DNA from 2 places in the Streptomyces sp. NPDC048507 genome. Region 1 is predicted to be linked to the other one. Evidence: riboswitches for the same ligand, from Rfam matches in the RefSeq annotation. Region 1 holds a riboswitch; the other holds the start of a gene.
The links. A riboswitch is a leader RNA that binds a small molecule or an ion and turns the genes downstream of it on or off. The one in region 1 is predicted to bind cyclic di-AMP.
Positions count from the first base shown of each region.

Region 2: linked by a shared signal. The riboswitch ahead of ACGFXC_RS28165 (M23 family metallopeptidase) and the one ahead of ACGFXC_RS23565 (transglycosylase family protein) in region 1 are both predicted to bind cyclic di-AMP.

Region 1 covers NZ_JBICWZ010000008.1:234,524-249,980, forward strand. The annotation lists gene ACGFXC_RS23520 (hypothetical protein) at 1-46, opposite strand, end outside; gene ACGFXC_RS23525 (hypothetical protein) at 241-897, shown strand; gene ACGFXC_RS23530 (protein kinase) at 894-2,408, shown strand; gene ACGFXC_RS23535 (YfhO family protein) at 2,424-4,817, opposite strand; gene ACGFXC_RS23540 (SurA N-terminal domain-containing protein) at 4,995-5,621, shown strand; gene ACGFXC_RS23545 (nucleoside triphosphate pyrophosphohydrolase) at 5,648-6,751, shown strand; gene ACGFXC_RS23550 (globin domain-containing protein) at 6,789-7,994, opposite strand; gene ACGFXC_RS23555 (cytochrome P450) at 8,116-9,408, shown strand; gene ACGFXC_RS23560 (transglycosylase family protein) at 9,569-10,627, shown strand; cyclic di-AMP (ydaO/yuaA leader) riboswitch at 10,903-11,072, shown strand; gene ACGFXC_RS23565 (transglycosylase family protein) at 11,075-11,818, shown strand; gene eno (phosphopyruvate hydratase) at 12,128-13,414, shown strand; gene ACGFXC_RS23575 (septum formation initiator family protein) at 13,513-14,001, shown strand; gene ACGFXC_RS23580 (DUF501 domain-containing protein) at 14,054-14,590, shown strand; gene ACGFXC_RS23585 (exopolyphosphatase) at 14,587-15,457, shown strand, end outside.
Region 2 covers NZ_JBICWZ010000012.1:93,724-109,180, forward strand. The annotation lists gene ACGFXC_RS28125 (hypothetical protein) at 1-191, shown strand, start outside; gene ACGFXC_RS28130 (hypothetical protein) at 220-1,449, opposite strand; gene ACGFXC_RS28135 (thymidine kinase) at 1,529-2,179, opposite strand; gene ACGFXC_RS28140 (alkaline phosphatase family protein) at 2,234-3,439, opposite strand; gene ACGFXC_RS28145 (DUF5998 family protein) at 3,439-4,035, opposite strand; gene ACGFXC_RS28150 (GNAT family N-acetyltransferase) at 4,083-6,902, opposite strand; gene ACGFXC_RS28155 (HPr family phosphocarrier protein) at 7,113-7,394, shown strand; gene ACGFXC_RS28160 (GntR family transcriptional regulator) at 7,618-8,283, opposite strand; gene ACGFXC_RS28165 (M23 family metallopeptidase) at 8,523-9,317, opposite strand; cyclic di-AMP (ydaO/yuaA leader) riboswitch at 9,330-9,489, opposite strand; gene ACGFXC_RS28170 (M16 family metallopeptidase) at 9,677-11,068, opposite strand; gene ACGFXC_RS28175 (M16 family metallopeptidase) at 11,065-12,441, opposite strand; gene ACGFXC_RS28180 (DNA topoisomerase (ATP-hydrolyzing) subunit A) at 12,677-15,133, shown strand; gene ACGFXC_RS28185 (restriction endonuclease) at 15,253-15,457, shown strand, end outside.

The DNA.
Region 1 (15,457 bases):
TCGTGGCGGCGAGGGCCGCGGCGGTGGTTCTGGTACGGCTGCGCATGCTGTTTCCCCCGTGGAAGAACGGTTCCTGCCCCGAGCGTAGGTCAGGGGCGGCCGGGCGCGGCGGGCGGCGGTGCGCGCCGTCCCGGCCGTACTGCGACCCTGCAACGGTTGCGTCCATCCCCTCACGGACGGCCGGAAAGGCTGTATACGCTCAGACCCCGACCCCTTCCGTACGCCTCGTCAGGAGCACCGATGCACGGCCCCGGCCTCCCGCCGCAGCCCGGCCCCCACGGCCACCGCCCCCTGTCGGGGAGCGACATGACGCTGCGCGTGCTGTTCACGGCGCTGCCCGTCCTCAGCTGCGGGTTCTTCTCCTGGGGGTCGATGCTGAGGCTCGCGATCCTCACCCGCAAGGCCCGCGACTGGGCCCTGCTCGTCATCAGCGGGGTGCTGATGGTGGTCTGGATCGCCTTCATCGAGATGGACCACACGCCCGACACCAGCGGCTGGCAGAGCGACCTGGGTGCCGGTGGCTCGATCCTCACCGGTTTCGCGATCTGCGTGTACTACCTCGTCTGCGACATCCGCCACCACGAGGCCAAGGCCCTCGCCCCGGCCGCGCCCTGGTACCCGGTGGCCCCGCAGCCCCCGTACACCGGGCAGCAGACCACCCCCTCCTACGGCTACCCGCCCGCGCGGGGCCAGGCCCCCGCGCCGCCGCCCCCGCAGGTCCCGCCGCAGACGTCCCCGCACACCCCGCCGCCCCGCATCGGGCAGGTCCGCGCCGAACTCGACGAGCTCAGCGAGCTCCTGCGCCGGCAGGGCCGGGACCGCCCGCCGCAGCCCCCGCAGCCCGGCGGCCCCTACCAGGACCCGAACAGCACGGCGATCCAGGACCCGAACCGGTGACCGAGCGGGAACGCCTGATCGGCGAGCGCTACCAGCTCGCCACCATCCTCGGCCAGGGCGGCATGGGCCAGGTGTGGACGGCCTACGACCGGCGCCTCGACCGGCGCGTGGCCGTCAAACTGCTGCGCCCCGACAAGGTCGCCGGGCCCGGCACGGTCGCCGAGGAACTGCGCCGCCGCTTCGTGCGCGAGTGCCGGGTCACCGCCCAGGTCGACCACCCCGGGCTGGTCATCGTCCACGACGCGGGCAACGACGGCGACGAGCTCTACCTCGTCATGGGCTACGTCGAGGGCTCCGACCTCGCCGACCACCTCGCCGCGCACGACCCGTACCCCTGGACCTGGGCGGTCGCCGTCGTCGCCCAGCTGTGCGCGGTGCTCTCCGCGGTGCACGCGGTGCCGATCGTCCACCGCGACCTCAAGCCCCGCAACGTGATGGTCCGCCCGGACGGAAGCGTCCTCGTCCTGGACCTCGGTGTCGCCTCCGTGATGGACACCGACACCACCCGGCTCACCAGCACCGGCACCCCGATCGGCAGCCCCGCCTACATGGCCCCCGAACAGGCCATGAGCGGCGCGGTCGGCCCGTACACCGACCTGTACGCCCTCGGCGTGCTGCTCTACGAACTCCTCAGCGGCAACGTCCCCTTCGCCGGATCCACCGCCCTCGGCGTGCTGCACCGCCACCTCTACGAGCCCCCCGCCCCGGTGCGCCCGCAGCGCCCCGAGATCCCGCAGGAGCTCGAAGTGCTGATGCAGCGCCTCCTCGCGAAGGACCCGCAGGACCGGCCCGGCTCCGCGCAGGAGGTGTACGAGGCCCTCGCGCCCCTGCTCCCGGCCCGCGGCAGCCGCACCCCGAGCGGCCCCATGGATCCCACCCGCCCCTTCCTGCGCCCCCAGGCACCCTGGCCGGACCGGGCCGCGGTCGTCCCGCCCCGCCCGGCCGACCCGCCGGCCCCGCCCCGCCCGGACATCCCCGGCGCCGTGGACGAGGCCCGCAAACTGCTGGACCAGGGCCAGCTCACCCGGGCCGTGGACATCCTCGGCGGCATCCTCCCGGCGGCCGCCACCGAGCACGGCGAACACTCGCCGGTGGTCCGCTCCCTGCGCAAGCAGTACGCCGCCACGCTGATGGACGACGGCCAGTTCCGCCGCGCCCTGCCCGAACTGCGCCGCCTCGCCGACGAGTTCCCCGCCGGTGACCCGCAGGCGCTGCGCCTGCGCTACGACGCGGCCCAGTGCCTGGAGCAGCTCGGCGAGCCCGCGGCCGCCCTCGCCGAGTACCGCTCGCTGCTGCCCCTGTTCGAGAACCACTACGCCAACCCGGACCCGGGCCTGCCGCTGGAGGTCCGCCGCCGGATAGCGCACCTGCTGCTCTCGCTGGGCGACCGGCCGGCCGCCCACGACACCCTGGTCCGGCTGCTGTTCGACGCGGACCGGGTGCACGGCCCGGGCCACCCGCTCCCGGTCGACATCCGCCGCACCCTCCAGTGGCTGGGCCAGGTGCGCTGACGCCCCGGCGCCCGGTCACCGGGCCCGGTGCCGGCGCCTGACGGCCGCCGCCAGCACCACCAGCGCCGCCAGCCCGGCCGCCGCCGTCCCCGCGAGCAGGCCCGGCGGACGGAAGGAGCAGGTCACGGTGGTGGTGCGGCCGTCCAGGGGGACCGCCAGCAGGCCGAGCCGGGACCCGCCGGCCCGGCCGTCACAGGTCCAGCCCGCCACCGCCGGGACCGCGATCACCGCCGTACCGGTACTGCCCGGCGGCAGGGTGGCGCGCAGCCCGGAGGAGCCCACCCGTACCGAGGTCGCGGCCGAGGCGCGCAGGGCCGACACCGCGTCCGCCAGACGGGTCCGGTCCAGGCAGGACAGCGCCCACAGGGGCGGGGCGGGCCGGTCGAAGACCAGCTTCGAGGCGGGCCCGCGCGAGGTGCCCAGCGGCTGGAGCGCGGCCCGGTTGCGCGGGGCGCTGCCGCCGAGCCGCCAGGGCCGGCCGTCGGCCAGGCGGGCCGTCGCGTTGTACTCCGGCGCCCACAGGTAGGCGTCCGTACCCGCCCGGCAGACCCCGGGCGCGACGGGGCCCTCGTACACCTTCGCCCCCAGCAGCAGTTCCTGGTTGGCGAAGGGGGATGGTCCGTAGGCGAGGCCGGGTTCCGCCGGATGGACGGTGACCAGCGGCGGGACCTCGGCGCGGGCCACCGTGCCGTCCGGCTTCAGCCGCGCGCCGACCGCGAACACCGCGTCCGTCACCGGGTTGTCGATGCTCTGCACGTTGCGGCCGCGCGAGGTCCAGCCCGCGCCCAGCGCCTGCATGGTGCGGGTGAACACGTCCGGGGTGTGGCTGCTGTAGTAGGCGCCGCCCTCACCGCCCAGCAGCATCGGGTCGTTGCCCGACAGGGCGGGCCGTCCCGCGTCGGTCCGGTACGCGGGCCAGCCGTCGGCCTCCGCGAGGGCGTCGGCGCGCCGGGCGTGCGCCGCGTTCCAGGACGGGTAGTCGTCCAGCCCGGCCAGTTTCCCCTTGTGCCCGTACGCCGTCGTCGCCGCGGCCTGCCCCACCAGCGCCAGGGCCAGCAGCCCGGCCGCGGGCAGCAGCAGCCGCGGCCGGCGCAGCGCCCACCAGGCGCCGGCCGTCAGGGCCAGCCCGCCGCCGAAGAGGCCGTAGCCCCAGCCGGTGGCGAGGGGGCTGCCGCTCGCCCAGCCGAGCGCCGCCGCGAGCACCGCCGCGCCCGCGGCGAGGGCCCGGGCCGGCAGCGGTCCGGCCGTCAGCCCCGTCCACGCGGCGATGACCACGACCCCGGCCAGCACGAAGGTCTGCCGGTACGCGCTGCCGTTGGGCGTCGCGAACAGGTGCCAGGCCAGATGGGTCGGCTCCCACTGCAAGGACAGCAGCACCGCCGCGACCAGCCCCGCCCACCAGATGCGGGTCCGGGCGGGCACGGCGCGGTGGAAGGGGAGCGCCGCCGCCAGCAGCAGCGTTCCGGTGCCCACGAATACGGCGGGGGAGTTGAAGGAGTACGTCGCCGGCATCAGCCGCGCGAACAGGTCGGACCACGGCACCGGCCCGAACTGCCGCGACCAGCCCGGGTAGGCCTGCTTCGAGCTGAGGAACAGCGGGACGAGCACCGGCGCGGCCAGCGCGATGCCGAGCACGACCCGCCCCGCCGCCCGGCCCACCACCAGGGCCCGCTCGCGCGCCCCCTCCCGGGTGAGCACCACCCGTACCAGCAGCACCAGGGCGGCGCCGAGCGTGGCCATGTAGGCGGTGTAGAAGTTCGCCGTCCACGAGACGGTCACCACCAGCACCCCCAGTACGGGCCGCCGCCCGCGCAGCGCCCACTCGCCGGTCAGGCACAGCAGCGGGAAGGCGATCAGCCCGTCCAGCCACATCGGGTTGTAGGAGGCCTCGATCACCGACCAGCCGCACAGTGCGTACGAGGCCGCGAGCAGCCCGGCCGCCCACCACGGCCCGCGCCGCTGCGTGCGCAGCAGCCAGGCCATGGCCGCCGCCGCGGCCGCCATCTTCAGCACCGTGACCACGTACACCGCGAGGTCGATGTCCGCGCGCGGGAACAATGCCACCAGGGCGGCGAAGGGGCTGGTCAGATAGGTACCGAGGTCGGGCAGGAAGCTGGTGCCGTACCCGGACTGCCAGTTGAAGAGGAGCCCGCCCCGCGCCCGGCCGTGCAGCAGGTCCCACAGGTGCGCGTGGAACGGCACGAACTGGTTGCCGAGGTCGTTGACGCTGCGGTGCCGGGGCCCGTACGGGAACACCCGCGCGACCGCGTCCCCGCCGCACACGGCGACGAGGGTGACCAGGGCCGCGAACGCCGATCCGGCCAGGCCGGACCGGCGCGGGGAACGCCGTGCGGTGGGGGACGCCGGCCGGTCCGCGGCGCGGTGCGGGGCGAGCTGCTGAGTCGACATGGTGAGACGACCATCCCAGGGACGGAGGGCACGGTGGTGGCCGGGGAGTGAACTCGCACCCCAACACCCCCGGAATCGTTGGTCGAAGCGGTGGCCCGGACCACCCTGACTGCATACCATCGATCACCGCACGGCCCTTGTGCACCGACGCACAATCTCCCGGCCCTGGAGGCTCCTTTGCACCGTCGCACAGCGCTCTCCGTCTCCGCCGCCCTGCTCGCGGCGGCCCCCCTGCTTGCCGCCTGTTCCGGCGGTACCCGTCCCGGTACGGCGGCGGTCGTCGGCGGGGAACGCATCACCACCTCCGCCCTCCAGGCCCAGGTCAAGGACGTCCGCGCGGCGCAGAACCGTTCCGATCAGGGCGCGCAGCTCATCGAGGCGACCGCCGGACTGGAACGCCTGAAGCTCAACAAGATGATCCAGACCGCCGTCCTGGAGCGGGCCGCCGACGACGCCGGCCTGAACGTGACCACCAAGGAGATCGAGGAGCTGCGCAAGACGCAGCTCCAGCAGGCGGGCGGCCGGGCGGGGCTGGAGGCGGCCGCGCTCCAGCAGGCGCAGCTGGCGCCGGACCAGCTGGAGGCGGACGCCCGCTTCAAGCTGCTGCGCGACAAGCTCTTCGCGCACTACGGCAGCCAGGACAAGGCGCTGGCCCAGCTGGGGGCCGCGGCGAAGGCCCTGCACATCGAGGTGAACCCGCGCTACGGCAAGTGGGACGCGCAGCAGATCATCCTCGGCGACCAGCAGACCCCGTGGATCACCCAGCGCACCCGGCCCGAGGTACCGGCCCTCGGCGGCGCGTGACGCGCGGGCGGAGGTAGGTTCGGAGGGTGACCGACCACACCGCCGAACCCGCTCCCGCTTCCGACGCCGCGCGCGCCCCCGCATCCGCCCCCGCCGGGGGCGTGGGCGTGGGCCGGATCGTCCTGCTGACCGCCAGCCACCGGGTCGCCCCCGGGCTGCTGTCCTGGCCGGCCTGGCAGACCCTGCGCGCCGCGGACCTCGTCCTGTGCGCCGACCCGGAGCACCCGCAGCTGCCGTACCTGCGGGAGGCGGGGGTGCGGGTGGTGCGGGAGGTGCCCGACGCCGAAGGGCTGATCGGGGCCTGCGCGGGCGGCCGTACGGTCGTGGTGCTGCCGGGTGGCGAGGGGGACCGGCGGCTGACGGACGGCCTGGCCCGCCTCGCCGGCTCCGGCCGCGTCAGCATGCCCGACCTGGAGCTGCTGCCCGGCTCCTACGACCTGCCGGGTGCGCGGCTGCTCGACCTCGTGCAGGTGATGGACCGGGTGCGCCGGGAGTGCCCCTGGACCTCCGCGCAGACCCACGAGGGCCTGGTGAAGTACGCCATCGAGGAGGCGTACGAGCTGGTCGAGGCCATCGAGGACGGTGACCGGGCGGCCCTGCGCGAGGAGCTCGGCGACGTGCTGCTCCAGGTCGTCTTCCACGCCCGCATCGCGCAGGAGGCGGCGGCCGCGGGAGAAGAAGGAGAAGAAGGAGAAGAGGGAGAAGAAGGGGAGGGCGCGCCGGCGTTCTCCATCGACGACGTCGCCGGGGACCTGGTGGACAAGCTGATCCGCCGGCACCCGCACGTCTTCGGGGACGCGCGGGCCGATTCCCCCGAGGACGTCAACGCGCACTGGCAGGCCACCAAGGCGGTCGAGAAGCAGCGGGAGTCGGTCACCGACGGGATCCCGGTCGCGCAGCCCGGGCTCGCGCTCGCGGCCAAGCTCGCCGGCCGGGCCCGCGCCGCGGACCTCGGGGTGGAACTGCCCCGGGGCGAGGGGATCGGCTACGAACTGCTCGCGCTGGCGGCGCGCGCCGAGGAGCAGGGGACGGACCCCGAGACGGCGCTGCGGGCGGCGGCCCGCGCCTACCGGGACGCGATCAGGGCGGCCGAGGGCGTCGGCCCGGCGGGCGGCCGGTCGGGCGGCTGATCCGCAGGCCGGTCGGGCGGCCGGTTCGGCGGTCGGGTCAGCCTTCGCGCCGCGGGGCGCGTGCCGAGGGGTTGTGCCAGTGCGGGTCGGGGCGGCTCAGGAACCATTCGCCGAAGCCGAGGGGCCGGGCCGCGGCGGCGCCGCGGGCGGGGACCGCGTCGTGGAAGAGCCGCTCGGGGAGGGTGCCGAGCTCCGCCAGGAGCCGGGCGGTCTCCTCGATGAACGGCGGCGGCCCGCTCAGGTAGACGTCCTGCTCCCGCCACAGGCCCCGGTTGCCGAGGGCGGTGGCCAGCCGGCCGGTGGCCTGGTCGCGGTGCTGCCCGGGCGCGGGGGTGATGTAGGTGACGGCGAGCCAGCCGCAGGAGGCGGCGTACGCGTCGATGAGCGGGCGGTCGTAGAGGTGGGCGGCGTCCCGGGCGACGACGAAGAGCCGTACGTCCTGATCGGGAGGGCGTTCCACCAGGTCCTCCAGCAGGGCCCGGACCGGCGCCCAGCCGGTCCCGGCGCCGATGAGGGTCAGGGGCCGGTCCGCGCGGCGCAGGAACAGGCCGCCGCCGGGGGCGCCGAGCCGCAGCCCTTCGCCCGGCCCGACCTCGCGGACCAGGGCCGTACTGAGCCGTCCGCCCTCGATGCGGCTGACGTGGAGGTCGACGGTGGTGTCGGCGCGGGGCGCGTTGCCGAGGGAGTAGGTGCGCCAGGTCGCCGGCACCCGCTCGCTGTTCACGCTGACGTACTGGCCGGGCCGGTAGGGGAGCGGGGCGTGCGGGCGCAGGGTCAGGACGGCGATGTCCCGGCCGTAGCGCAGGTGGCGCACCACCTCGGCGTCCCACCAGGGCGGGTCGGCGCTGGAGCGGGCGCCGGTCGTCATGGCGTCGGCCATGAACTGGTAGGCCTCGCTCCAGGCCTTCTCGACGTCGGGGGTCCAGGCCTCGCCCGAGGTCTCGGCGAGGGCGGCGAGCAGGGAGGTGCCGACGGCGGCGTAGTGCTCGGGGCCGACCAGGAACTTGCGGTGGTCGCGCCCGAGGTCGCGCAGATAGGGGACGAGCGTCCCGCTCTCCAGGTGGGCGATGACATGGGTGAGCGCGGCGAAGAGCCGGTCGCGCTGGCGTTCCATGCCGTCGGCGGAGGCCGGGAAGAGGGCCCGGAGTCCGGGGTTGTGCCAGAAGAGGTGGGCGTAGAAGAACTTGACCGTGTGCTCGGCCCGTCGTTCCACCACCGCGAAACTGCGTTTCAAGATCCTCACATCCACAACACCGAAAGTAGGAAGGCCGGGGAAGGCGAGGTCAAGCGACGGCCGATCTACGGACAGCCGCGGCGAACCACCTATATGGGGTGGCGGCTTCCGGGCGGGATAACGTCATCGGGTGCATGAGCAGACCTCTCCGCCCCCCGCCGACCCCGCCGCCCCCCAGGGCCCGACGCTCTTCGACTGGGAGTTCGCGACCGACCCCTACCCGGCCTACGCCTGGCTGCGCGAGCACGCGCCGGTGCACCGCACCAAGCTCCCCAGCGGGGTCGAGGCCTGGCTCGTGACCCGGTACGCCGACGCCCGGCAGGCCCTCGCGGACCAGCGGCTGAGCAAGAACCCCGCGCACCACGCGGAACCCGCGCACGCCAAGGGCAAGACGGGAATCCCCGGGGAGCGCAAGGCGGAGCTGATGACGCACCTGCTGAACATCGACCCGCCGGACCACACCCGGCTGCGCCGGCTGGTGTCGAAGGCGTTCACCCCGCGCCGGGTCGCCGAGTTCACCCCGCGCGTCCAGGAGCTCACCGACCAGCTGATCGACCGGATCGTCGAGAAGGCGGGGGACGCGCCGACGGGCGAGGCCGATCTCATCCATGAGTTCGCCTTCCCGCTCCCCATCTACGCCATCTGCGAGATGCTCGGCGTACCGCGCGAGGACCAGGACGACTTCCGCGACTGGGCCGGGATGATGATCCGCCACGGCGGCGGCCCGCGGGGCGGAGTGGCCCGCTCCGTCAAGCAGATGCGGACCTACCTCGGGGAACTCATCCACCGCAAGCGGGATGATCTGGGCAATGACCTCATCTCGGACCTGATCCGGGCGAGCGACCACGGGGACCACCTCACGGAGGCGGAGGCCACCGCGATGGCCTTCATCCTGCTCTTCGCCGGCTTCGAGACCACGGTGAACCTGATCGGCAACGGGCTGCACGCCCTCTTCATGAACCCGGACCAGCGCGTGCGCCTCCAGGCCTCCCTCGCGGCGGGGGAGAGCGCGCTCCTGGAGACCGGCATCGAGGAACTCCTGCGCTACGACGGCCCGGTGGAGCTGGCCACCTGGCGGTTCGCCACCGAGCCGCTGACCCTCGGCGGCCGGGGGATCGCCGCCGGGGACCCCGTCCTGGTGGTCCTGGCGGCGGCCGACCGCGACCCCGACCGGTTCGCGGACCCGGACACCCTGGACCTTTCGCGGAGTGACAATCAGCACCTCGGCTACGGCCACGGCATCCACTATTGTCTCGGCGCCCCGCTGGCCCGTCTGGAGGGCCAGACGGCGCTCGCGACTTTGCTGACGCGTCTGCCGGATCTGGAACTTGCCGTTCCCCCTGCCGACCTGCGCTGGCGCGGCGGGCTCATCATGCGGGGCCTGCGCACCCTGCCGGTCCGCTTCACACCCCGAAACGGTTGAGCGCCCGCCGCGCCGCCGGACGGCGGCGCGGCCGCCCGGCAACGGGGCGGCGGCTTCCGGTCGGCTGACCGGAAGTCAGTCCACCGTCGAACTTGTGACATCCGTTCGAAGGCGGCTAGGTTCTGCCGTTACCCCGCCGTTATGCGAAAGGTGCAGCCTCATGCGTTCCGGGAACGGCCGCCACAGACGTCCCCGCCAGGTACCCGCCCTGGTCGTCACCGCCGGAGTCACCGGCTCCGCCCTGGCCCTGCCGCTGCTCGCGGCAGGCAGCGCGGGCGCCGCGGACACCGCCACCTGGGACAAGGTGGCCGACTGCGAGAGCGGCGGCACCTGGAGCGCCAACTTCGGCAGCGGGGCCTACGGCGGGCTCCAGTTCACCCTGGAGCAGTGGAAGAACGCGGGCGGGCTCGCCTACGCCGAGCGCCCCGACCTCGCGAGCCGCTCCCAGCAGATCGCCGTCGCCGAACGGGTGCTGGCCTCCCAGGGCCCCCAGGCGTGGCCGCTGTGCTCCGCCTCGGCCGGGCTGACCCAGCAGGGGCCGGCCGCCCAGGTGGACCCGGGCAGCGCGCCCGGACCGGTCGCCCCCTCCCCGTCCCGGCCGGACGCCTCGGTGCCCGCCACCGGCTCGGGCGGGAAGCCGACGGACTTCGGCGCCCCGACCCCGCAGCCGGGCTCCTCGCCCTCCGGCGGCCCGAGCGGCCTGCCGGACTACCCGCTGGGTCCCACCAGCGGACTGCCCGTCATGCCCGACCCGGACTACCCGGTGCCCTCCACCGACCCGTCCGTGCCGCCGGCGACCACCCCGGGTACGCCGTCCACCCCGGGTACGCCGTCCACCCCGGCGGACCCGACCGCCCCGACGGCCCCGGTCAGCCCGACCGCCCCCGTGGACCCGACGGCCCCGGCCGTCCCCGGCGCCACCGTGGGAGCCACCGCCCCCGGGGCCACGCCCTCCACCCCCGAGGGGGAGAAGACCGACGGCGCGGGCAAGCACCGCGGCCCGGCGGCCATCGAGGTGCCGGCGGCCCCTGGCGCTGCGTCAGGCGCCGCCGCGGAGCCCACGTACACGGTGAAGCCGGGCGACAGCCTCACCGCCATCGCCCACGCCAACGGGCTCACGGGGGGCTGGAACGCCCTCTACCAGGCCAACGAGCAGGTCATCGGCGGGGACGCGGACCTCATCAAGCCCGGTCAGAACCTGGATCTAACCAAGGAATAGGGGCAGTTCGGGCATCCAGAAAGAGCTGAATGTCCGTTATCGGCAAGTGAGACATGCGTCTCTTCCGGTCAACTGGCGTGTCTGGTTCCGGAACTTCCGCAAACCCTGCCCCCACCTGCGCAAACGTGCACTTTCGGAACGCAAGTAGGCCGGTTTCTCCCTGATGTCTCGCGTTGAACATCCAGGAGAGACCTGCCTACCTTCTGAATCGCTCGCCACCGCGAGCTCCTTCGACCGCATCGCCGAATCCTGCCGGCGGACGGAGGGAACAGTCGTCGCGTAAAGCGCCGAAGGCAGGAGCGGGGGAACCAAGGTAGTCGCCGGGAACGGCCGTTGAGAGACGGTCACGACCGGCTAGGGGTTAAGCCACGTGCTCGACACGTGACCGGGCAACTCATCCGCCCGAACCCGACAGCTCACCTCGAAGGCGTCGGTGAGGAGAACTCCATGCTGCTTTCCGGCAAGGGCAAGCACCGTCGCGGCTCCAAGGCCGTCCGCATCGTCACGCTCGCCGGTGTCGCCGGTGTCGCCGTCGCGGCCCCGCTGATGGCCGCCGGCTCCGCCAGCGCCGCCACCGCCACCGAGTGGGACAAGGTCGCCTCCTGCGAGTCCGGCGGCAACTGGTCCATCAACACGGGCAACGGCTACTACGGCGGTCTGCAGTTCTCCGCCTCCACGTGGGCCGCGTACGGCGGCAAGGCGTACGCCGCGCAGGCCAACCAGGCCTCCAAGTCGCAGCAGATAGCCATCGCCGAGAAGGTCCTCAAGGGCCAGGGCAAGGGCGCCTGGCCGTCCTGCGGCGTCGGCCTGTCCAACTCCTCGTACAACGGCGGCGGCTCGACCTCCACCCCGGCCAAGCCGAAGCCCGCCACGAAGCCCGAGGCCGCGAAGCCCGCGAAGCCCGCGCCCGTCAAGCCGGCCACCCCGAAGTCGGAGTCCAAGCGCCCCGCCGAGGCCCCGGTCACCCGCTCCGAGCGCTCCGAGACCCCGGCGCCGGTCAAGACCGCCCCGAAGTCCGACACCGTGAAGACCGGCAACGGCTCGTACGAGGTCAAGGAGGGCGACACCCTCGGCACCATCGCCCAGGCCAACAACGTCCAGGGCGGCTGGGAGAAGCTCTTCGAGCTCAACAAGGACATCGTCGACGATGCCGACCTGATCTTCCCGGGCCAGAAGCTGAAGGTCGGCTGAACTCCCGCGCAACACCGTCGCGCCCCCTGACGGCGCGGCACCCGTGACACCGTCCGCCGCCCGACGCGTATCCCCCCACGCGCCGGGCGGCGGCGTGCTGTCCGCCGCCCGGCGCGCCCCCCGGAGCCGCCGCGGCCGGCCCCGTTCCCAGAGTCTTATGTCCGGGAAGAGGGGTATTCGGTCCCTTTTTCGTCCCAGGACCCGGGCGGTCGGACGGTCGAGTGCCCGGAGCCGGTTAGGCTCTAGTCGGCAAGGCCGTCCCACGGCCTGACACGCCACCGCACACCCAGCGTCACATCCCAGAAGGAGATGCTCGTGCCGTCCATCGACGTCGTCGTAGCCCGGGAAATCCTGGACTCCCGAGGCAACCCCACGGTCGAGGTCGAGGTGGGCCTCGACGACGGCAGCACCGGCCGTGCTGCCGTCCCGTCCGGCGCCTCCACCGGTGCATTCGAGGCCATCGAGCTCCGTGACGGTGACCCCAACCGTTACATGGGCAAGGGTGTCGAGAAGGCCGTCCTCGCCGTCATCGAGCAGATCGGCCCGGAGCTCGTCGGCTACGACGCCACCGAGCAGCGCCTGATCGACCAGGCCATGTTCGACCTGGACGCCACCGACAACAAGGGCTCCCTCGGCGCCAACGCCATCCTCGGCGTCTCCCTCGCCGTCGCGCACGCCGCGTCCGAGGCTTCGGACCTGCCGCTCTTCCGCTACCTCGGCGGCCCGAACGCGCACCTGCTGCCCGTTCCGATGATGAACATCCTCAACGGTGGGTCGCACGCCGACTCCAACGTCGACATCCAGGAGTTCATGATCGCCCCGATCGGCGCGGAGTCCTTCTCCGAGGCGCTGCGCTGGGGTGCCGAGGTCTACCACACCCTCAAGAAGGTCCTGCACACCAAGGGCCTGTCCACCGGCCTGGGCGACGAGGGCGGCTTCGCCCCGAACCTGGAGTCCAACCGCGCCGCGCTGGACCTCATCGTCGAGGCCATCAAGCAGGCCGGATACGTCCCGGGCAAGGACATCGCGCTCGCGCTCGACGTCGCCGCGTCCGAGTTCTACAAGGACGGCAAGTACGAGTTCGAGGGCCAGTCCCGCTCGGCCGCCGAGATGACCGAGTACTACGAGGAGCTCGTCTCCGCGTACCCGATGGTCTCCATCGAGGACCCGCTGTACGAGGACGACTGGGCCGGCTGGAAGACCCTCACCGACAAGCTGGGCACCAAGGTCCAGATCGTCGGCGACGACCTCTTCGTCACCAACCCGGAGCGCCTGGCCCGCGGCATCGAGGAGGGCTCCGCGAACGCCCTGCTCGTGAAGGTGAACCAGATCGGTTCGCTGACCGAGACCCTCGACGCCGTCGAGATGGCGCAGCGCAACGGCTTCAAGTGCATGATGTCGCACCGCTCGGGCGAGACCGAGGACGTCACCATCGCCGACCTCGCCGTCGCCGTGAACTGCGGCCAGATCAAGACCGGCGCCCCGGCCCGCTCGGACCGCGTCGCCAAGTACAACCAGCTGCTGCGCATCGAGGAGATCCTCGACGACGCCGCCGTGTACGCGGGCCGCTCCGCGTTCCCCCGCTTCAAGGGCTAATCGGGGCCTGCGGGTCTCGCCTCCGTACGTCCCCGCACTCGGTCCCGTACCGTGTGCGGGGACGTATTGCGTAGTGCGCGCACAGGGGAGGCGGGACCATGGCCGGGAACCGGGACCGGTTCTCCACCTTCTCGACGGCGACCAGGCTGCGCCAGCTCGGCGAACGCACCGCGGCGCACGTCTACCGCTCGCAGTCCCGCCGGGTCGTCCGCCGCAGCCGCCTCACCGGACGGGCGGCCCTGCTGGTGCTCGTCCTCTGTACCCTGGTCGTCGCCCTCGCGTATCCGATGCGCCAGTACGTGTCCCAGCGCTCGGAGATCGCGGACCAGCAGCGGGCCGCCGCCGATGCGCGCAGGCGCCTCGACCAGCTCCGCGACGAGAAGGCCCGCTGGCAGGACCCCGCCTACGCGGAGCAGCAGGCCCGCAGGCACCTGCACTTCCTGCGCCCGGGGGAGATCGGCTACATCATGACCGACCCCGGTTCCGGAGCCGCGGAACACCATCGCGGCGGGGAGGCCGGATCCGACCGCCCCTGGTACTCCAACGTATGGGACGGGGTCGACAAGGCCGACCGTCCCGGCGAGTGAGCCCCGCGCCCGCCCGCACCCATCCACGAGAACGAAGAGACTTCCTCCAGGCATGCAGACGCCCCCGCCCCAGACCGACCGGACCGAGCCGACCGACGCGGACATCGAAGCGTTCCAGCAGCAGCTCGGCCGCCCGCCGCGCGGGCTGCGCGCCATCGCGCACCGCTGCCCCTGCGGCCAGCCGGACGTCGTCGAGACCGCCCCGCGGCTGCCCGACGGCACCCCCTTCCCGACGCTGTACTACCTGACGTGCCCCCGGGCGGCCTCCGCCATCGGCACGCTGGAGGCCAACGGCGTCATGAAGGAGATGCAGGCCCGCCTCGCGGACGACCCCGAGCTGGCCGCCGCCTACCGGGCCGCGCACGAGGACTACATCGAGCGCCGCGACGCCATCGAGGTGCTCCAGGGCTTCCCGAGCGCCGGCGGCATGCCGGACCGGGTGAAGTGCCTGCACGTGCTGGTCGGCCACTCGCTGGCGGCCGGCCCCGGGGTGAACCCGTTCGGCGACGAGGCCCTGGCGATGCTGCCCGAGTGGTGGGCCAAGGGCGCCTGCGTCACCCCGTGCGCGGAGCGGAAGGAGTCCGAGTGACCCGGGTCGCGGGCATCGACTGCGGTACGAACTCCATCCGCCTGCTCGTCGCGGACCACGACCCCGCCACCGGGGAGCTCACCGAGCTGGACCGCCGGATGACCGTGGTCCGGCTGGGCCAGGGCGTGGACCGCACCGGCCGGCTGGCCCCGGAGGCGCTGGAGCGCACCTTCGCGGCCTGCCGCGAGTACGCGGCGGTGATCAAGGAACTGGGCGCCGAGCGGGTGCGGTTCGTGGCCACCTCGGCCTCGCGCGACGCCGAGAACCGGGACGAGTTCGTCCGGGGCGTCCTGGACGTCCTGGGCGTGGAGCCCGAGGTCATCTCCGGAGACCAGGAGGCGGAGTTCTCCTTCACCGGCGCGACCAAGGAGCTGGCCGGCCGCACCGACCTGGAGCGGCCGTTCCTGGTCGTGGACATCGGCGGCGGATCGACGGAATTCGTGGTCGGCGAGGAGCACGTGAGCGCCGCCCGCTCGGTCGACGTGGGCTGCGTCCGGATGACCGAACGCCACCTGGTGGTGGACGGCGAGGTCAGCGATCCGCCGACCGCCGCCCAGGTCGCCGCCATGCGCGCCGACATCGAGGCGGCGCTCGACCTGGCCGGGGCGACGGTGCCGCTGGCGCGGGCCCGCACCCTGGTGGGGCTGGCGGGCTCGGTGACCACGGTCGCCGCCATCGCCCTGGACCTGCCGGCGTACGACAGCGCCGCGATCCACCACGCCCGCATCCCCTACGAGCGGGTCCGCGAGATCAGCGAGCGGATGCTCACCTCCACCCACGCCGAACGCGCCGCGATCCCGGTGATGCACCCGGGCCGGGTCGACGTCATCGGCGCCGGCGCCCTGGTCCTCCTGGCGATCATGGAGC
Region 2 (15,457 bases), on a different contig from region 1:
AGGGCATGAAGGCCGTCCGCTCCGCGCTCCCGGCCAATGCGAGCATCACCGTGAAGGACGCGGTGCAGAGCCGCATGGTCCTCCAGGAGTCGAACTGGAAGGTCTGCACGCAGGATCCGAAGGCCGGCGCCGCACTCACCGGCCAGCCGTTGTCCTTCACCGTCGCCAAGACCGAGGAGTCCTGTCCCTAGCTCTCCGCGCCGGCTGTCCTCGCCGTCATCAGCGGTAAGCGGCTGGGCCGACGTCCGCCATCAGGAGGTCCGGCAGAACGGACATCGCGAGGTCTCGCGGGGCCGCATGGGGGCTTCGGGACCGTTCCGCGACGTCCGGGTTCCAGACGGCCAGGCGATCCAGTGCGGCCTGCAAGCCGGATCCGCCACCCAGGAGGAGTGCTTCCACGAGCGCCATGACGTAGGCGCGGGATGTGCCGGCCGGGGCGGGGAGAGCTGCCAGCTGCCGCCTTGTGACGGGAGCCTCGCCGTCAGAGCTCACAGCGGCGGCCAAGGCGGCCAGGACGAACCGTACGGCGTCGCTCTCCCCGTCCCAGTTCGCCGACAAGCCAGGCATTTCACGACTGATGGCTCGACGTGTCATGTGGTCCGCGGCAGGTTCTGCCCAGACGCTGCCGAGAGCAGCGATTCGGTCGGACAAGGAGGCAGCGGTCGCGCGGCCGGTGACAGAGAGACGCAGCAGGTCACCCAACAGGATCAGCCGTGTCCCCGTCGGGACACCACCGTCGCGGACCAAGGCGGCCAGAAAGGGAACCGCCTCGACCGTGACGTCGGTGCAGGTGCCCTGGTGGGCCACGATGTCCGCCAGGTCTCCCAGGAATTCACCCGTGGACTCGTAGGGCTCCCCAAGGGCGAACTCCTCGTCGAGCAGCCAAGCCGCCACATCCGGGATGTCTTCGGCACTCCCGTACATCCGCTCGGCGACTGCCACCACGGCCCGGACCACCTCGCCGGGCTCGCCGGCCCCGGAGCACGCCCACTGCGCTCCCGAGGCGGGCGGTTGGGGGTCCACCGGCAACGGGTCGGGCAGCATCACCTCGGCGGTGGGCAGTTCGTGCAGCAGGCCGGCACGGGTGAAGGCCTCTTCCAGAGTGGCAGCGTGTCCCTCGGCTCCCCCCTGCGTGAAGCCACCGTGCAACCGGGCCATATCCGCGATACGAGTCCGTTCGCTCCTCAGGAAGGGCTCCAGGGCGAGACGGTCGTGACCGGTGTGGACGGCGAGAGAGAACACCTGCCACCAACCCTCCAGCTCGGGATCCGTCGACGGTTTTCCGTACCGGAAGTTGGCTGGGTCGAAGCGGAAGTGATCGTGGATTCGGACCGCGATCAGGCGGTGCCCCAGCTCGGCCAGCTCATCTGCGACCGCCCTGGCCACATCCTCGGAGGGCAGGTACGCCGAGTACTGAACACCCCATGCGGGCGGAGGTCCGAGAGTCATGGCCCGATCATGCATCACGGCCCCGGTGCGCCACCGAGCGGTACCTCCCCAGGCAGCAAGGTGCCCTCGGGGACGGCCTTCAGGCGGGGTTGACGGGGAGGACGTCCGGGGAGAGGGCGGCGGCGTGGGCGGCGGCGCTCGTCGTGCGCTTGCGGTGGTGGCGGCGGCAGAGGACCTCGTAGCCGATCTCCCCCGCCGGGCGGTTGACGTCACCGACCACGACCTGGGCGCCCTCGACCACCATCTCGCCGTCTATCGTCCGGGCGTTGTGGGTGGCGCGGGCGCCGCACCAGCACAGGGCCTCCACCTGGAGCTGTTCGATCCGGTCCGCCAGCTCGATCAGCCGCTGCGAACCGGGGAACAGCTTGGTGCGGAAGTCCGTCGTGATGCCGAAGGCGAAGACGTCCATGCCGAGGTCGTCCACGATGCGGGCCAGCTGGTCGATCTGGTCCGGGGCGAGGAACTGGGCCTCGTCCACGATCACGTAGTCCGCCCTGGCGCCCTTGGAGAGGTGGGCGACGAGGTACGCGTACAGGTCCATGCCCTCGCCCGCCTCGACCGCCTCGGTCACCAGACCCAGGCGGGAGGACAGCTTGCCCTCGCCCGCGCGGTCGTCACGGGTGAAGATCACGCCCTGCAGACCGCGGGCCGAGCGGTTGTGTCCGATCTGGAGAGCGAGGGTGCTCTTTCCGCAGTCCATCGTTCCGGAGAAGAACACCAGCTCGGGCATGGGAAGTACGGGACCTTTCAGGTCGGGGCGGCAGGGGGGGTGGGGCGGGGACGGTCAGGTGCGGACTTCGAGGAGCGGGACCAGCTGTTCGGCCGGCGTCATGGAGCCGTGCATGCCGACGAGCGCCGACTCGTTGGGCTCGTTGCGGGACGCGGTGATCGCGACGTCCGCCTGGGCGGCGGCGATCACGTCGCCGATCCGGCCGAAGACCCGCTCGTCGCACTCCCCCGGAGCCCCGAACCAGCCCAGTTCCAGGGCCTCTTCGCGGCCCGCGACCCAGAAGCGGTCGCCGAGGACCTCGCGCCAGACGGTGAGCACGTCGGCCTCGGCGCCCGGTACCGCGTACACGTGCCGGGCCCGGCCCTCGCCGCCGAGCAGGGCCACGCCCGCGCCCAGCTCCCAGTCGTCGTCGAAGTCGATGCGCGCGTCCTCGTCGAAGGGGACGTCGACCATGCCGTGGTCCGCGGTGACGTACAGCGCGGTGCGCGGCGGGAGCTGTTCGACGAGGCGCTGGACCAGGCGGTCCACGTGCATGAGCTGGCCGCGCCAGGCGTCGGAGTCCACGCCGTGCCGGTGTCCGGCCCCGTCGAGCTCGCTGTAGTACGTGTAGACGAGCGAGCGCTCACCGGCGGCGAGCTGGATCGCCGCGAGGTCCATCCGCTCCTCGCCGGTCATCCGGCCGTGGAAGGTGCCGCCGCTGAGGGCGATCTTGGTGAGCGGGGTGCTCTGGAAGGCCGGCGCGGAGACCTGGGCGGTGTGCACCCCGGCCGCGTCGGCGAGCTGGAACACGGTGGGGTAGGGCTGCCAGGGCTTCGGCGGGGTCCACGGCTGCCAGCGGAGCTGGTTCATCAGCTCGCCGGAGGCCGGGTTGCGCACCGCGTAGCCGGGCAGGCCGTGCCGGGCCGGGGGCAGGCCGGTGCCGACGGAGGCCAGCGAGGTGGCGGTGGTCGCCGGGAAGCCGGCGGTGATCGGCCGGCCGGTGCCGCCGCGCGAGCCCGCGAGGAGGGAGGTGAGGTACGGGGCCTCGGCGGGGTGGGCCTTGATCTGCTCCCAGCCCATGCCGTCGACCAGGAACACGCAGTTCCGGTCGGCCGGGGTCAGCTCGGCGATCCCGGCGGTGAGGCCGGGCACGCCCTGTCCGGCGGCCAGGGTGGGCAGCAGGTCGGCGAGCGAGCCGGTCCCGTAGTGCGGGACCGGGGCGCCGGCGAGGTCGAGCAGTTCCGGTTCGTCCTGCCAGTTCGGCGGCGCGGAGTACGACATCAGCGGGCGGGGGTGGCGGTCGCCGCCGTGGCTTCCGAGAGCGCCTGGGCGAAGACCAGGGTCTGGCGGACCGTCTCCGGTCCGTCGCCGGCCTCGCTGACCCGCAGGCTCAGGTCGTCGGCGGTGGAGTTGCCGGTGTAGCCGTGGTCGGCGTCGCAGTTCGTGTCGCCGCAGGCGGCGGGCTCCAGGTCGATGCGCGAGACCGCGCCCCAGCCGATGGTCAGGACGACCTCGCGGGGCAGCTGGCCGGGCGTGTACGACTCCGGATTGGCCACGACGCGGCTGAGCACCACCGAGGAGATGCTGGCGAGCTTGACCGACTCGGTCGAGGTGGTCGCGTACGGGGACGGGGACCCGGCGTCGGCGGCCTGCTCGTCGGTGTGGCTGACGATGAAGCGGTTGCCGGTCAGCACCAGGACGGTGACGTGCCGGCGCACCTCGTTCGAGTCGAAGGTGGTCTCCTGGTGCACCAGGTACGACGAGATCGGCTCGCCGCCGACGGCGGCCTCAACCGCCTCGGCCACGAGGGCCGGGTAGTAGCCGCTGCGCTCGATCGCCGCGCGCAGCCCCTGGGTCGTCGTACCGGATTTCGCCATGGGGTCCATCCTAAGGCCCGTACGGGGTCCCCCTACCTGCCCGGCGCTCAGTAGCTGGGCAGGGTGCGCGGGCCGAGGTCCGTGCGGGCGGGCGGGTGGCCCACGCGGACGGTGGCGCTGAGCACGGAGAGGCCGTCCGTGGCGACGACGACCGGCTCCAGGCTGACGCCCGCCACCTCGGGGTGGTCGTCGACGAGCCGGGACAGCCTGAGCAGCAGCTCCTCCAGGGCCCGGGTGTCCACCGGGTCGCTGCCGCGCCAGCCGAAGAGGAGGGGCGCGGCCCGGATGGAGCGGATCAGCGAGGCCGCGTCCCGGTCGGTGGCGGGGACCAGGCCGTGCGCGGTGTCGCCGAGCAGCTCGGAGGCGACTCCGGCGAGTCCGAAGGACAGGACGGTGCCCGCGGCCGGGTCGACGACGGCCCGCACGACGGTGTCCACCCCGCGCGGTGCCATCGCCTGGACCACGGGGAGCAGCTCGGCGGGTTTGCCGAGGGCCTCGGTCAGCTCCTCGTACGAGCGCCGCAGCTCGGCCTCGGTGGTCAGGTCGAGGCGTACGCCGCCCAGGTCGGCGCGGTGGCGCAGGTGGGGGGCGGTGGTCTTGAGGGCGACGGGGAACCCGAGGATCCGGGCCGCGCGGACGGCTGCGTCGGGGCCGGGGGCGGGCAGGACGGTCCGGACCGGGATCCCGTAGCGGGCCAGGAGCTCGCGGGCGTCGGCCTCGTCGAGGGTCAGGGCGGTGCCCTCGGGGACCCCGGACAGCAGGGTGGCGAGCTGGGCGGCGGCGCCGGTCTCGTCGATGTCCTCGTACTCGGGGACCTGGCCGGCCTCGGCGTTGGCCCGGCGCCACTGGCCGTAGCGGACGGCTTCGGCGAGGGCCTTCACCGCCCGCTCGGCGGCGGGGTAGGCGGGGATCCGCCGGCCGGGCCGGCGCGGGTCGGTCCCGGAGCCGGCCGGTACGGGGGCCGACGGGGCCCCGGGGCCCGGCCCGGTGGGGAGGGGCGGGGCGGGTGGTGCGGGCGGGGCCGGCGGGGCGGCCCGTACGGCGGACAGCGCCTCGGCCAGGGCGCCGAGCTCCACGTGCACCACCGCGACGGGCTTTCCGGGGACCTCGGCGGCCGCCTCCCGCAGGGCCTCCGCGAGGTCGTCGGCCAGCGCGTGCTCGCTCACCCAGGGGATGGCGGTGACGACGACGGCGTCGCAGTCGTCGGAGGCCAGTGCCGTGGACAGGGCGGCCCGGAAGTCCGCCGGGGTGGCGGCCGTGGTCAGATCGAGCGGGGGCCGCGGGCGCAGGCCCTCGCCGAGGCAGGCGTCGTACGTGAGCACGCCGAGGGACTCGGAGTTGCCGAGGATGGCCACCCGCGGTCCGGCCGGGACCGGCTGTCCGGCCAGCAGCAGGCCGACGTCGACCAGCTGGGTGACGGTGTCGACGCGGATGACGCCGGCCTGGCGCAGCAGCTCGGAGACGGTGGCGTCGGGCAGCCGGGTCCCGGGGACCACGTGTCCGGCGGGGGTGTGCCGGCCTCCGCGGGCGACGACGACCGGCTTGACGGCGGCGGTGCGGCGGGCGAGCCGGGTGAACTTGCGCGGGTTGCCGAGGGTTTCCAGGTAGAGCAGGGCCACATCGGTGGCCTCGTCGTCGTACCAGTACTGGAGGATGTCGTTGCCCGAGACGTCGGCCCGGTTCCCGGCGGACACGAAGGAGGAGAGGCCCTCGCCGCGCCGCAGCAGCCCGGACAGCAGGGCGATCCCGATCGCGCCGGACTGGGTGAACAGGCCGATCCGCCCCCGGGCGGGGGCGGGGGCGAGCGAGGCGTTGAGTTCCACGTCGGGGGCGGTGTTGATCACCCCGAAGGCGTTCGGGCCGATGAGCCGCATCCCGTAGGAGCGGATCTGGCGGACCAGTTCGCGCTGGCGGGCCAGTCCGGCGGGGCCGCTCTCGCCGTACCCGGCCGACAGCACCACCAGCCCCTGGACTCCGTGCTCCCCGCAGGCGGCGACCGCCTCGGGGACCCGGTCGGCGGGGACGGCGATGACGGCGAGGTCGACGGGGGCGCCGATGTCGGCGACGGTGCGGTAGGCCCGCACCCCGTCGAGCAGGTCCCCGCCGATGCCGGGGTCGCGGGCGGCGTTGACGGCGTAGAGGTGGCCGTGGAAGCCGCCGTCGCGCAGGTTGCGCAGAGCGGCGGCGCCGACGCCGGAGCCGGAACGGCTGACGCCGATCACCGCGACGGAGCCGGGGGCGAGCAGCCGCTGGACGGAGCGGGCCTCGGCGCGCTGTTCGCGGGCGCGCTGGACGGCGAGGGACTCGGCGGTGGGTTCGAGGTCGAGGGTGAGGTGGACGGACCCCTCCTCGAAGCTGCGCTTCTGCTGGTAGCCGACGTCCGTGAACACCTTGATCATCTTGGTGTTGGCGGGCAGCACCTCGGCGGCGAACCGGCGGATGCCGCGCTCCCGGGCGACCGCGCCGATGTGTTCGAGGAGGGCGGAGGCGACGCCCCGCCCCTGGTGGGCGTCCTGGACGAGGAAGGCCACCTCGGCCTCGTCGGCGGGCACCGGAGCGGGCCGGCCGTCGGGGCCGATGCGGTCGAAGCGGACGGTGCCGATGAACTCGCCGCCGATGGTCGCGGCGAGGCCGACCCGGTCGACGTAGTCGTGGTGGGTGAAGCGGCGCACGTCGCGGTCGGAGAGCCGGGGGTAGGGGGCGAAGAACCGGTAGTACTTCGACTCGTCCGAGACCTGTTCGTAGAAGCTGACCAGGCGGCCCGCGTCCGCGGTCGTGATGGGGCGGATCCGGGCCGTGCCGCCGTCGCGCAGCACGACGTCCGCTTCCCAGTGGGCCGGGTACGAGGGGTCCGACTCGGTGGTCATGGGGCCACCTTAAGGGGCGGCGCGCCCCCGCGGCGGGGCACGGCGGACGGGCTGTACGCGGTGCGCGCGGCGGATGCGGCGGGCAGGGGCAAACCAGTGCAAGCTGGGGAGGGTCGAACGGCGGTGGAATGGGGCCGAAGGTCGGTCCGAGCAGTCCGGACGCCGTGAGAGACTGGTCTAGACAACCGTAAGAACCTGAAGGGCATCACCATGGCAGAGCGCCGCGTCAACGTCGGCTGGGCCGAGGGCCTGCACGCTCGTCCCGCCTCGATCTTCGTCCGGGCGACGACCGCTTCCGGCGTCCCGGTGACCATCGCGAAGGCGGGCGGCGACCCCGTCAACGCCGCTTCCATGCTGGCGGTCCTGGGCCTGGGCGCCCAGGGCGGCGAGGAGATCGTCCTCGCTTCCGAGGCCGAGGGTGCGGACGCCGCGCTGGACCGCCTCGCGAAGCTGGTCGCCGAGGGCCTCGACGAGCTGCCGGAAACCGTCTGACCCTTCGGGCCCGGTAACCCCGGAAGCCGCCGTCCCCCCACCCCGGGGCGGCGGCTTCCGCGTTTCCCGGGGGAGGCCTGTCTTACGGATCACGGCTCACTGCCCACGGAACGGAATTCCGGGCACGGGCACGAATTCCCGGCATGCGGAAATACCGCGGCCTTCGCGATATCAGAGCCGCACGCCCCTTTTTGGCAGTCGCCCCCTTTATACGAGCCCCTTGTTAATGGCGGCCACCCGCCGTGTTGACGGCAGGTTGCGGAGTCCTCACCCTCGGCCGGTGCACGACGGCGGCCCGCTGCGCGTGCAGGGCGGTCAGCGCCGCGGCCCGTTCCGCGTCCCCGCGCGCCACCGCGTCCACGATCGCGCCGTGCTCCGCCCAGGAGTCCGCCGGCCGTACCGGCGCCCCCACCACGTACATCCAGGCGAGCTTGCGCCGGGTCTGGACCAGCAGGGCGATCAGTCCGGGGCTGCCGGACGCCTGGGCGAGCGTCTCGTGGAACCAGCCCCCCAGGGCCCGCAGATCCTCCCCCTGGCCCTTGCGGGCCCGTTCCTGGCCCAGCCTGACCAATCCGCGCAGCACCTTGAGGTGGGCCTCGGTGCGCCGCCGGGCGGCCCGGGAGGCGGCCAGCGGTTCGAGCAGCGAGCGCAGCTCCAGCAGATCGGCGGCCTCCTGCGCGGTCGGCTCGGCCACCCAGGCGCCGGCGTGCCGCCGCGTGGTGACGAAGCCCTCGGATTCCAGGGTGCGCAGCGCCTCGCGCACGGGGACGCGCGAGACGCCGTAGCGCCGGGCGAGCACCTCCTCCGTCAGCCGGCCGCCCGGACCGTAGAAGCCGGAGACGATGTCGTCGCGGATCGCTGTGCACACCGCGTGCGCCGGAATACGCAAAGCCGGACCTCCGCTGGATTGCCCGCCCGGCGCCTTCGCCGATTCGGGACCGTACTGCGACTCTATTGCAGCACACGATAACTTCCGATGACGGCCCGATATCCTAAACATTTCGCCGTGGGCGGGAGAGGACGGGGGAAGGCAGGGAAAGGCAGGAAAGGGGAAAAACGCGGAAGGCCCCGGCTCTGGGAGCCGGGGCCTTCCGCTGAAGTGCGGGGTGGTGCGGGTGGTGCTTCGGGTCAGACGCCGACGCCGTGGCTGCGCAGGTACGCGAGCGGGTTGATGTCCGAGCCGTACTGGGCGCCGGTACGGGCCTCGAAGTGCAGGTGCGGGCCGCTGGAGTTGCCCGTGGAGCCCGACAGGCCTATCTGCTGGCCCGCGGTGACCTTCTCGCCGACGGAGACGCTCAGCGAGTTCATGTGGCCGTACTGGGTGTAGGTGCCGTCGTTGTGCTTGATGACGACGTTGTTGCCGTACGCGCCGCCCCAGCCGGCCTCGACGATGACACCCGCGCCGACCGCGTGGACCGAGGTGCCCTCGTCGGCGTGGAAGTCGATGCCCGTGTGGCTGCCGGAGGACCACATGCCGCCGCCGGCGCCGTACTGGGTGCTGACGTACGAGCCCTCGATGGGGGCGACGAAGGTGTTGAGGCGCTTGCGCTCCTCCTCGCGGGCGGCTCGCTCGGCGGCATCGCGCTCGCTCTTCGCCTTGGCCTCGGCGGTCCGCTTGGCCTCCGCGGCACGCTGCTTGGCCTCGGCCTCGGCCTGCGCCTGGGCGGCGACGGCCTCGGCGGCGACCTGCTGCGACTCGGCCTGGACCTCGAGGTCGTCCTGGAGGCCGTCGGCGACGACGATCGCGGTCTGGCCGGTCTCCTCGATGGAGGGGGCGCTGTGGTCCGCGGCGAACGCCGGGGCGGCCACGGCGGCGACCACGCCCGTGGTGGCGAGGGCGGCTACACCGGCATAGCCGGCGGTCTTGCGGCTCAGACGGCTGGAACCACGGTGCTTGCCGGCGACACGACTGCCAGAGGCCATGAAGGGGGTGATCCTTTCCTTCCCTCTCGCCTACCGGGTTAGCTGACGGGTTCGGAGCAGGAAGGTCTCCTACGGGCCTCCTCTGACGAGGCGGTCCGATTCACCCCAGGGACTGATGTGGGTCCCCGGCTCCCCAGGCTCGCGCCTGACGGGGACTCGGCGATCGCTGACCGGTGCCGCCGGTGCGGCGGTCACAAGTGACGGACAGCACGGCCGACGCTAGGCGGATCATCAGTCGATCGCCAAACACACGAGCGCTTTTGTTGCGTACGCCACACCGCATACGGGCAACCACGCGGCGAAACAGACAAAAGGGGCTCCGGCGGATGATCCCGCCGGAGCCCCTCCCCAACGCACCGTCAGTTCGTGACGACGGTGACCGTTCCGATGCCGAGGGCCCGCACGGGCTCCTCGATCTGGGCCGCGTCGCCCACCAGGATCGTCACCAGCCGGTCCACCGGGAAGGCGCGCACGACCGCCGAAGTGGCCTCCGCCGTACCGGTTTCGGCCAGCCTGGCGTACAACTGCGCCTGGTAGTCGTCGGGGAGCTCCTGCTCCACCTGGTCCGCGAGGGTGCCCGCCACGGCCGCGGCCGTCTCGAACTTCAGCGGGGCGACGCCCACCAGGTTCTGCACGGCCACGTCGCGTTCGGCGTCGGTCAGACCCTCGGCGGCGAGCGTGCGCAGCACCTTCCAGAGGTCCTCCAGCGCGGGACCGGTGTTGGGGGTGTCCACCGAACCGCTGATGGCCAGCATCGAGGCGCCCTTGCCGTCGGCGGTCGAACGCAGCACCTGGCCGAACGCCCGCACCCCGTACGTGTAGCCCTTCTCCTCGCGCAGGACCTTGTCCAGGCGCGAGGTGAGGGTGCCGCCGAGGCAGTACGTGCCGAGCACCTGCGGCGCCCAGACGATGTCGTGCCGGTCGGGCCCGATGCGGCCGATCAGCAGCTGCGTCTGGACCGCTCCGGGCCGGTCCACGATGACGACCCGGCCTGAGTCGTCCGCCGTCACCGGCACTGCCGGGCGCGGCTCGGCGGTGTCGCCGGTCCACGCGCCGAGGGTGTCGGCCAGCACGGCGTCCAGGTCGATGCCGGTCAGGTCGCCGACGACGACCGCGGTGGCGGTGGCGGGGCGCACGTGGGCCTCGTAGAAGGCGCGGACGGCCGCGGAGTCGATCCGGGCGACCGTCTCCTCGGTGCCCTGCCGCGGGCGGGACATGCGCAGGCCGGCCGGGAAGAGCTCCTTGGAGAGCTGCTTGGCGGCGCGGCGCTGCGGGTTGGCCAGCTCGTGCGGGATCTCGTCGAGCCGGTTGCGCACCAGGCGGCCGACCTCGGCGTCGGCGAAGGCCGGCGCGCGCAGTGCCTCGGCGAGCAGGCCGAGGGCCTTGTGCAGGCGGGAGGCCGGGACCTCCAGGGAGACCCGCAGTCCGGGGTGGTCGGCGTGCGCGTCGAGGGTGGCTCCGCAGCGTTCCAGCTCGGCGGCGAACTCCTCGGCGGAGTGCTTGTCGGTGCCCTCCGACAGGGCCCGGGCCATGATGGTGGCCACCCCGTCGAGGCCCTCGGGCTCGGCGTCCAGCGGGGCCGCGAGGTTGACCTCGACCGCGACGACCTGCTGGCCGGGGCGGTGGCAGCGCAGCAGGGTCAGGCCGTTGGCGAGGGCGCCGCGCTCGGGGGCCGGGAACGCCCAGGGCTTGGCCTCGCCGGCTTCGGGGCGCGGGTGGAAGTCCATCGTGACGGCTACGGCGTCGCTCACTGCTCCGCCCCTTCGTTCTCGTTCTCGTCGGACTCGTCGGACTCGTCGGACTCGTCGGATTCGTCCGAGCCGGGCAGCGGCTCGTAGACGAGGACCGCGCGGTTGTCGGGGCGCAGCCGGGCCGCGGCGACGGCCTGCACCTCTTCGGCGGTGACGTCCAGGACGCGCCCCACGGCGCTCAGCGCCAGCTGCGGGTCGCCGAACAGCACCGCGTAGCGGCACAGTTCGTCGGCGCGGCCGGCGACGGTGCTCAGCCGGTCCAGCCACTCCCGCTCCAGCTGTGCCTGGGCGCGCTCCATCTCCTCGGCCGTGGGGCCCTCGGCGGCGAACCGCGCGAGCTCCTCGTCGACGGCCGCCTCGATGGCGGGCACCTCGACACCGCTGGAGGTCTTGACGTCCAGCCAGCCCAGCGAGGGCGCGCCGGCCAGGCGCAGCAGGCCGAAGCCGGCCGCGACGGCGCTCTGGTCGCGCCGCACCAGGCGGTTGTGCAGGCGGGAGGACTCGCCGCCGCCCAGCACGGTCAGCGCCACGTCCGCCGCGTCGCACTCGCGGGTGCCGTCGTGCGGCAGCCGGTAGGCGGCCATCAGCGCGCGGGCCGGGACCTCTTCGACGATCTCCTCGCGGAGCTGCCCGCCCATGACCTCGGGGAGCGAGCCGTCGCGCGGGGGCTGCTTGCCGTCGTGCGAGGGGATGCTGCCGAAGTACTTCTCGACCCAGGCGAGCGTCGCCGCGGGGTCGATGTCGCCCACGACCGACAGGACGGCGTTGTTGGGCGCGTAGTACGTACGGAAGAAGTTGCGCGCGTCCTCCAGGGACGCGGCGTCCAGGTCGGCCATGGAGCCGATCGGGGTGTGGTGGTACGGGTGGCCCTCGGGGTAGGCGAGGGCGGTCAGCTTCTCGAACGCGGTGCCGTAGGGCACGTTGTCGTAGCGCTGGCGGCGCTCGTTCTTCACGACGTCGCGCTGGTTCTCCATGGACTCCTCGTCCAGGGCCGCCAACAGCGAGCCCATGCGGTCCGCCTCCAGCCACAGGGCGAGCTCCAGCTGGTGGGCCGGCATCGTCTCGAAGTAGTTGGTGCGCTCGAAGCTGGTGGTGCCGTTCAGGGAACCGCCGGCGCCCTGGACCAGCTCGAAGTGCCCGTTGCCCGGTACGCTCGCCGAACCCTGGAACATCAGGTGCTCGAAGAGGTGAGCCAGACCGGTCCGCCCCTTGACTTCGTGGCGCGAGCCGACGTCGTACCAGAGGCAGACGGCGGCGACCGGAGTGAGGTGGTCCTCGGACAGCACCACGCGCAGGCCGTTGGCCAGCCGGTGCTCGGTCGCTGTCAGGCCGCCGGAGCCGGCCTGAGCTGTGGCCGTGTGACCCATGGGCATGTGGTCCCTTCGATCGCGATGCAGAGATTTCTGTCAGACCTGCCACTGTATGCAAGCGCGTCGGCCACCGGAGAAGTTCCCGGGTCCGCCCCTTGGACTCCGTCCGGGGGGTCGCCCGGGGTCGGAGTCGGCGTTGTCGGTGCGCCGGGCCACAATGGTCCGCGTCGTCACCGGCCGGACGGCCCCCGTCCGGCACCCCGTACCCCCCGATTCTTGGTTAAGGAGCCGCGCAGCGATGGCCCGCCGCAGCACGAAGACCCCGCCGCCGGAGGATTTCGAGGAGAAGATCCTCGACATCGACGTCGTCGACGAAATGCAGGGCTCCTTCCTCGAGTACGCGTACTCGGTGATCTACTCCCGCGCCCTGCCCGACGCCAGGGACGGCCTGAAGCCGGTGCACCGGCGCATCGTCTACCAGATGAACGAGATGGGCCTGCGCCCCGACCGCGGTTACGTGAAGTGCGCCCGCGTCGTCGGCGAGGTCATGGGCAAGCTGCACCCGCACGGCGACACGTCGATCTACGACGCCCTCGTGCGCATGGCGCAGCCCTTCTCCATGCGGCTGCCGCTGGTCGACGGCCACGGCAACTTCGGTTCGCTCGGCAACGACGACCCGCCGGCCGCGATGCGTTACACCGAGTGCCGGATGGCCGACGCCACGTCACTGATGACGGAGTCGATCGACGAGGACACCGTCGACTTCACCGCCAACTACGACGGCCAGGAGCGCGAGCCCGTCGCCCTTCCGGCGGCGTACCCGAACCTGCTGGTCAACGGCGCCTCCGGGATCGCCGTCGGCATGGCCACCAACATGGCCCCGCACAATCTCGGCGAGGTCATCGCGGCCGCCCGCCACCTGATCCGCTATCCGGAGGCCGACCTCGAGGCGCTGATGCGCTTCGTGCCGGGCCCGGACCTGCCCACCGGCGGACGGATCGTCGGGCTGTCCGGGATCAAGGACGCCTACGCGAACGGCCGGGGAACCTTCAAGATCCGGGCCACCGTGGCCGTGGAGGACGTGACCCCGCGCCGCAAGGGCCTGGTCGTCACCGAACTGCCCTTCACGGTCGGCCCCGAGAAGGTCATCGCCAAGATCAAGGACCTGGTCGGCTCGAAGAAGCTCCAGGGCATCGCCGACGTCAAGGACCTCACCGACCGCTCGCACGGCCTGCGCCTGGTCATCGAGATCAAGAACGGCTTCCACCCGGAGGCCGTGCTGGAGCAGCTGTACAAGCTGACGCCGATGGAGGAGTCCTTCGGCATCAACAACGTCGCGCTGGTCGACGGGCAGCCGCTGACGCTGGGTCTGAAGGAACTGCTGGAGGTCTACCTCGACCACCGCTTCGAGGTCGTCCGGCGCCGCAGCGAGTTCCGCCGCACCAAGCGGCGCGACCGGCTGCACCTGGTCGAGGGCCTGCTGGTGGCCCTGGTCGACATCGACGAGGTCATCCGGCTCATCCGGGACAGCGACAACTCCGCCCAGGCCAAGGAACGCCTGATGGAGCGCTTCTCGCTGAGCGAGGTCCAGACGCAGTACATCCTGGACACCCCGCTGCGCCGGCTCACCCGCTTCGACCGGATCGAGCTGGAGTCCGAGCGCGACCGGCTGACCGGGGAGATCGACGAGCTGACCGGGATCCTCGACTCGGACGGCGAGCTGCGCAAGCTGGTCTCCTCGGAACTGGCCGCGGTCGCGAAGAAGTTCGGCACCGAGCGCCGGACGGTGCTGCTGGAGTCGGCGGGCACGGCGGTCGCCGCGGTCCCGCTGGAGGTCGCGGACGACCCGTGCCGGGTCCTGCTGTCCTCCACCGGCCTGCTGGCCCGTACGGCGGGCGGCGGTCCGCTGCCGCAGGAGGAGGACGGCGGCCGGGCCAAGCACGACCTGATCGTCTCGCAGGTGGCCGCCACCGCCCGGGCCGACGTGGGCGTGGTGACGTCCAGCGGGCGGCTGCTGCGGCTGCCGGTGATCGACCTGCCGCAGCTCCCCGACACCCATGCCGCGCCGAACCTGGCGGGCGGCGCCCCGGTCTCGGAGTTTCTCTCCGGACTGGAGCCCGACGAGGCGGTGGTCTGCCTGACCTCCCTCGACGAGTCCTCGCAGGGTCTGGCCCTGGGCACCGAGCAGGGCGTGGTCAAGCGCGTCGTGCCGGACTACCCGGCGAACAAGGACGAGCTGGAGGTCATCACCCTCAAGGAGGGCGACCGCATCGTCGGCGCGGTCGAACTGCGCACGGGCGAGGAGGACCTGGTCTTCATCACCGACGACGCCCAGCTGCTGCGTTACCCGGCGGCCCAGGTGCGCCCGCAGGGCCGCCCGGCGGGCGGCATGGCGGGCATCAAGCTCGCCGAGAACGCCAAGGTGATCCACTTCTCCGCCGTGGACCCGGCGCGGGACGCCGTGGTCTTCAGCGTGGCCGGCTCGCACGGCACGCTGGACGACTCGGTGCGCTCCTGCAAGCTGACCCCCTTCGACCAGTACCCGCGCAAGGGGCGCGCCACGGGCGGCGTGCGCTGCCAGCGGTTCCTGAAGGGCGAGGACCTGCTGGTGCTGGCCTGGGCCGGGAACGCCCCGGTCCGCGCGGCCGCGGCGAACGGCACTCCGGCCGCCCTGCCTGCCCCGGACCCGCGCCGCGACGGCTCGGGCACCGCCCTGCCGGCCCCGGTCGAGGCGCTGGCCGGAGGCGTGCTCTAGGGGCTCGCTCCCGGATGACCGGGACGGCGGGCGGGCGGTCCGGGCGGTTGACGGGCCGCCCGCCCCCGGTCCCGACTACTGTTTTCCCGGTACACGCGGGTGGGGGGAGAACAGCACTGATGAGTCGTCGGCCGAGCGGTTTGATCGGGGTGTGGGCCGAGGCCCAGCGCCAGCAGCAGCGGACGCAACTGATCCAGCAGCGCGAGGCCGAGCGCCGGCAGCGGGCCTACGAGCGGGACGCGGCCCGGGACCGGCGGGAGCAGCAGGCCGCCTACAAGCAGCACCGCGAGGCGGAGGCACGGCGTCGCACCGAGCGGATCGAGG